Regions from separate parts of the Cupriavidus sp. UBA2010 genome, predicted to be linked through region 2. Evidence: predicted binding sites of a transcription regulator. Region 2 holds the regulator's gene; the other holds the start of a gene.
The links. Region 2 encodes FNR, which switches genes on or off when oxygen is low (the NO sensors DNR and NnrR bind a similar motif). Its sites were predicted from a motif close to TTGATNNNNATCAA; they were not measured.
Positions count from the first base shown of each region.

Region 1 (3,276 bases), on a different contig from region 2:
GGGGCGGCAGCGTGATCATTCCCGTCTTTGCGGTTGGGCGTGCCCAGTTGCTGCTGTATTGCCTCTACCGGCTGCGCCAGCGACGGCGCTTTCCCGATGTGCCCATCTACCTGAACAGCCCGATGGCCATCGAAGCCACGCGGATTCTCTCCGAGCACTCGGACGAACTGCGGATCGACCCCGAAACGTGCGCGGCTGCCTGTTCGGTGGCGATTCCAACCCGAAGCATGGAGGAGTCGATCCGCATCAACCGGGTGGATCAGCCGAAGATCATCCTGGCTGGTAGCGGAATGCTGACGGGCGGGCGCGTGGTGCATCACCTCGAATCGTTCGGGCAGGACCCACGCAGCACTTTCCTGCTGGTGGGGTTCCAGGCGGCCGGAACGCGGGGTGCGACGCTGGCGTCCGGCCAGCGCACGTTGCGGATGCACGGGCGCGAAGTCGAACTGCGTGCTTCAGTCGAACAGATTCGCCATTTCTCGGCACATGCCGATGCGGATGGGCTGATGGACTGGATGAGTGCCATCGGGACGCCGCCACGGCAGACGTTCATCGTGCACGGCGAGCCCAGTGCCGCCGATGCGCTGCGCCAGCGCATCGAGCATTCGCTGCATTGGGATGTCACGATGCCCGAGTACCGGGGTATCTATACGCTCGACTAAGCGTTCGACTAAGCGTTCGACCGGGCGACCGAGCAAGGCGTGCCGGCGCGGCTAGTAGGAAAAGAGGGTGGGAATCGTGGCGTGACGAAGCACGGTGTCCGTCACGCCACCCAGCAATTCCTCGCGCAGCAGCCCCCGGCCATACGCGCCACAAACCAGCAGGTCGGCGCGGCGCTGGCCGGCGATGGCAAGCAGTGACTCGCCGATATCGGCCGATCGTTCCAGCACCATCTCGACCATGCTCGCGTGCACGCCATGCCGAGCCAGCCAGTTTGCCGCGTAGGCGGGCGGGGAGAGTTCGGCCTTGCGGCGCGCGTACGGAGGAATGCAGGACACCACGTCGACCTGGGTGGCGCGCTTGAGCAACGGCAGCGCGTCATGCAGCGCGCGCGCGGATTCGCGGGTGCCGTTCCAGGCCACCACGATCGAGCCATAGGGGAAGGTGGAAGCGTCCGGCAGCGGCCCTTGAGGAATGACCAGCACCGGGCGGCCACTCGAAAGAATGGCCGTCTCGACGAAGTGCCGGGCTACGTCGCTGTCGGCGTTCAGTCGGTCGGGCTGGCCGACGATCAGCAGGTCGGCCAGCCGGCCTTCGCACTGGATGGCGTCGGTGGGCGCGCCCTCGCCGACGCGCCAGTCGACGGCAAACGTCGCGGCTTCGGTGGCGATGTCGAAGGCTTCCCGGGCGGCTTCACATGCGGCGCCAAGATCCGGCGCGTATGCCTGGCGCTCGCGGCGGCCGTCCGCGGTGCGATAGACCCACGCTGGCTCGTCCGCGCTCAGCGAAAGCAGGCCGATCAGCGTGGCGTTGAACGATCCGGCCAGCGCCACGGCATGACAGAGCCGGGCCTCCACTGATTGCGAGGCATCGACGTGGACCATGATCGCCGAGATGTCCATATGGTCTCCTGAAAAAGCAAGGCGCTTCGGCGCCATTTGGGTCTCAAATGTATGCGTGATGTGCCGCGTATGGTTGCGACAGATCAAGAGCGCCTGATTCGGTGGACTCGGGTCATCTTGCGATACATCAACCATGGAGCCTTGGCACGTCCTATGCTGGGTCAGTGAGGGCACGTGGCCCGGACTGAGGAGACCGATATGTATGAACGCATCCTGGTTGCCGTGGATGGCAGCCCGTCTTCCGACCTGGCCATTGCGCAGGCAGCCGGGCTGGCCAAGGGCCTGGGCGCGGAGGTGAAGGTCCTGTTCGTAGTGGACGAGGGCGAAGTGTTCCTTGAGGCAGGTTTCGTCAATCCGCAGGACATCCTGAATGGACTGACGGACTTTGGCAGGAAGGCCCTTGCAGCCGCCGCTCACCGTCTCCAGGACGCTGGCGTGCGGTTTCAGACCGAACTGGCAGAGAAGTCAGCGGTGCCGGGTGACATCGCTGGCGCGATCGTCGGCTATGCCGACCGCTGGCCAGCCGATGTGATCGTGATGGGTACACGCGGCCGACGCGGTGTGCGCCGCATGATCATGGGTAGCGTCTCTGAAGGTGTGGTGGCCAAGACCAGCAAGCCGGTGCTGCTGATTCGCGGCGAGTCGGCCTGAACGACGGGGCTGTGGCCGGGGGCCACGACGTTATAGCTTGTCTTCGTCGCCGAACAGCCTCGCCTCGATCGCATAGCGGACCAGTGCGGCGTCGCTGCGAAGCTGGAGCTTTTCCATCAGGCGCATCTTGTAGGTGCTGACCGTCTTGGCGCTGACGCACAGCGCGGCGGCGATCTGCGTCAGCGACTCGCCATCGACGATGCGCCGGAATACCTCGAGTTCACGATCCGACAGGCCTTCGTGCGGCGCATCGGGCTTTTCCTGCAGGCCCAGCGCCAGCTTTTCGGCCATGGCGGGGCTGACGTAGGTGCCGCCCGCGGCCACCTTCCTGAGCGCCTCGACCAGTTCCGTCGCCGCGCTTTCCTTGGTCAGGTAGCCGGCCGCGCCGGCACGGAAGGCGCGGACCACATACTGTTCCTCCGCGTGCATCGTCAGCACGAGGATTCGTAGTGCAGGATGATCGGCCCGCAGTTGCCGGATCAGTTCCAGCCCGTTCCGGCCGGGCATCGACAGGTCCAGCAGGATGACATGCGGGGACAGCTCGCGCACGAGTTGTGGCACCTCGGTACCGCGGGCTGCTTCGCCAACCACCTCGAAGTCGCTGGTGCGTTCGAGGATATGGCGCAATCCGTTGCGCACCACAGTGTGATCGTCTGCAATGATCACGCGAATCATGCCTGGGTCTCCTTGCAATCCGGATGACCCGGAAAAGTGACGACGAGTTCGAAGCCGTCGCCGGGCGAATGTTCGATGGACACCGTGCCACCCAGCAGGCGTGCCCGTTCCCGGATGCCAAGCAGGCCGAACGAGCGGCGCGCGCCATCCTTCGGCTGGCCGTTCCAGCCGCGCCCGTTATCGAGCACGCGCAGCACGTACTGGTCGTGGTCGTGGTCCTGGTTCTGGTGGGTCAGCGTCACCCAGGCCTCGCTGGCGTCCGCATGATGCACGACGTTGTTGAGCGCCTCCTGGACGATCCGGAATACAGCGGTGGCGGCTTGCTCGGTGACGTCGATTTCCTCCGGCGTCCGCGTGCTCACCGAGATCGCGTAGCGCCGGCTGAAAT
Region 1 covers NZ_DDCI01000016.1:76,746-80,021, forward strand. The annotation lists gene B2246_RS12525 (MBL fold metallo-hydrolase RNA specificity domain-containing protein) at 1-662, shown strand, start outside; gene B2246_RS12530 (universal stress protein) at 714-1,562, opposite strand; gene B2246_RS12535 (universal stress protein) at 1,761-2,213, shown strand; gene B2246_RS12540 (response regulator) at 2,244-2,888, opposite strand; gene B2246_RS12545 (sensor histidine kinase) at 2,885-3,276, opposite strand, start outside.
Region 1: a site for FNR is predicted at 1,680-1,693, ahead of B2246_RS12535 (universal stress protein). Genes of this name have one in related genera too.

Region 2 (3,276 bases):
TATCGCTATTTCTGTTCACCGCCATCGCGGGACGCCTGTTCTGCGGCTATGCCTGTCCTCAGACGGTCTACACAGAGATATTCATGTGGATCGAGCGACATGTCGAAGGGGATCGCATCGCGCGGATCCGACTCGACGGCGATCCCTGGAGCCTGCGCAAGCTGCGAATCAAGGCGACCAAGCATGTGCTCTGGGTGCTGATCGCACTGTGGACGGGCTTCACGTTTATCGGGTATTTCGCACCGATTCGGGAACTTGGTAGCGAGGTCCTGCATTTCACGCTAGGACCCTGGCAGAGCTTCTGGATGCTGTTCTACGCATTTGCGACCTGGGGCAACGCCGGATTCATGCGCGAGCAGGTGTGCAAGTACATGTGCCCCTATGCGCGTTTCCAGAGCGTGATGGTCGACCGCGATACCTATGTCGTGACCTATGACGTGGGTCGTGGGGAGCCGCGTGGTAGCCGTTCCCGCAAGACCGATCGCCATGCGGCTGGTATTGGCGATTGCGTGAATTGCAGTATCTGCGTGCAGGTGTGTCCGACCGGTATCGATATTCGTGATGGCCTCCAGTACGAGTGCATCGGTTGTGGCGCCTGTATCGACGCGTGCAATCTCGTCATGGACAAGATGGAGTACCCGCGCGGCCTGATCCGATACACGTCGGAAAACGCCATGCGCAAGTCCCTGACGACATCCGACGCGCGCAAACGGCTGCTGCGACCACGCACGATCATCTATACGCTGATCTGGCTGGTTCTGGCGGCGGGCTTCGTCGCATCGCTGGCAATGCGGTCGCCGATCAAGGTCGACATCATTCGGGATCGCGGCGCGCTGGGCCGGGAAGTGGAGGGCCGCTGGATCGAGAACGTCTATCGGCTCCAGGTGATCAACACCACGGAAGCGCCGATGCGGATTCGCGTGCAGGCTGAGGGCGACGATCTGACTGGACTGACGGTCGAGTATGACAAGTCCGCCGAGGCCATGCAGCCAACGTCCAACCGGTTGTTGCCGATTCGCATTCGCGTGCCGATCGACGATGCCAAGGAAGGCACGCACAAGATCAACGTAACCGTGACGGCGGAGGGCGAGGACGGCCGAGACGCGCATATCAGGCAATCCACGAGTTTCATTGTTCCCCGCAATCTGTGATGCTGAGGGTGAAATGGCAGCAAACAAGGAGAGCGCAATGACATCCCAACAGTCCAAGCCCTGGTACAGGGAACCGTGGCCGTGGCTTTTGATGAGCGGTCCGTTGCTCGCAATTATTGGCTGCGGCGTGACCATCTGGCTTGCCAACACGCATCCGGATTTGCCGGTTTCCGGCGTGGAGCGTCATGGCCTGGTCGTGGAGAAAACGGGGGCGGAGCATGTAGCGTCGCCGGCTGCGAGGCGCCCATGAGACTCCGCTGGCTGATGTGGGTACTTTGGCCGGCGTTTCTGATGGGCGGAGCGGCCACCGCCACCGTGTTTTCGGTCGTTGATCCGGGCGATCTCACGTTCTTCGGGCACCAGGTGGAAGCGTCTCGTGAGGCGGTCTACACGATTGGCTTCCTGGTGGCGTGGTTGTTTTGCGCGTTGTCCAGCGGACTGACGCTATACACCATGCCAACCAAGCTCGAGGAGACCGACGAACTCGAGTAATGGCTCGAGTGCTGGCAGAAAGCAAAACGGCCGCACCGGGAGATCAGCTCCCGATGCGGCCGTTTTCCTGGCCACGATGCCCGTTAGCAGTTTCGGCTATAGACCTGCCTGATGCCTTCCATGTCCACGAGTTTCACGTGTCGTTGGCGAATCTGGATCAGGCCGGCTTCGGCGAATCGCGAGAAGAGCCGACTCACGGTTTCGAGCTTGAGGCCAAGGTAGCTGCCGATTTCTTCGCGGCTCATCCGCAGCACGAACTCGCTCGACGAGTAGCCGCGCATCGACAGGCGCTCCGACATGTTGACGAGAAATGCTGCCAGGCGCTCTTCGGCACGCATCGAGCCAAGAGTGATCAGCATGATCTGGTCTTGCGAGATTTCCTTGCTCATCAGCCTCAGGAACTGCTGCTGGAGAGAAGGCAACGTGCCGGACAGCGATTGCAGGTCATCGAATCGCACGACGCAGACCTCTGTGTCCTCGAGCGCGGTGGCGTCGGACGCATGCTGCATCTCGCTGAGGCCGTCGAGCCCGACGACCTCACCGGGCAAATGGAAGCCGGTGATTTGCGTGCGTCCGTCCTCCATGGTCACGTGGGTCTTCAATGTGCCAAAGCGGATCGCATAGACTGCGGTAAGTGGTTCGCCCATGCGATAGAGCGTTTCGCCCTTGTGAACACGAACGCGTTCCTGTACGAGCGTGTCCATCTTTGCGAGGTCCTGTTGCGACATGCCCACGGGAAGGCAAAGCTGGCCCATGGCGCAAGTGGAGCAACGCGGAGACATCTCGGTGACGGGAATGGAGGTAAGCAATTGATGGTGCTCGCATGAATGCGCTTGCGATGGAGGCGCGATGCAGGCATTTTACAGCGTGATGTGACGCAGAAGCGAGGAACAGTTGCCATTTGGTGTGCTTTTCAGTGTCTTTACACTTGCGTTGCTTGGTGGCGTGCATTGCGCCGCCATGTGCGGAGGAATTGCCATTGCCGTCGAGCAACGGCAATCCGGGGGGGCTGTTGCGGTCGTTAGCCTCGTGCATCGCTCGCGATTTCACTGGTGGCTGGAACTGCTGGTCATGCACGCCGGGCGTCTCACGACCTATGTGCTGCTTGGGGCGCTGATGGGAGCGGTGGGTGCGACAGTCTGGAAGCAGGACTACCTTCCAGTGCAGCGCTGGCTCTATGGCGCGGGCAGCCTGTTACTGGTTCTGACCGGGGTGTGGTTGTTGCGGGGCCGCGTCATGCGTGCAGCATGGCTCGAACGGCTGGCGGCGCGGGCTGCCTCGTATGTCGTCCGGGGCGTCGCGTCGCTGGGCATGCAGATGCCGCTTCGCTTGCGTCGGCACGCGCCCATCATGCGGCGCTATGGGATGGGGTTGGCCTGGGGGCTGGTGCCCTGTGGTATGGTGTATGGCGCACTTGCGCTGGCCTTGTTGGCTGGAAATGCGCCATCTGGGGCACTTGTCATGGCGGCCTTTGGCATTGGGACGCTGCCCAACCTGCTGGTGATCTCGGGTTTGTCGGGCTACCTGCGGCAACTGTCGCGCCGCCCCGGCGTTCGAGTGGGCGCCGCGCTTGTTGTGATCGGTTTTGGGGCGCTGGGTGTCGCACGCGCCGTCTGGCTGCCCGATACGCTGG
Region 2 covers NZ_DDCI01000012.1:121,126-124,401, forward strand. The annotation lists gene ccoG (cytochrome c oxidase accessory protein CcoG) at 1-1,151, shown strand, start outside; gene B2246_RS07880 (membrane protein) at 1,165-1,401, shown strand; gene B2246_RS07885 (hypothetical protein) at 1,398-1,643, shown strand; gene fnr (fumarate/nitrate reduction transcriptional regulator Fnr) at 1,727-2,452, opposite strand; gene B2246_RS07895 (sulfite exporter TauE/SafE family protein) at 2,538-3,276, shown strand, end outside.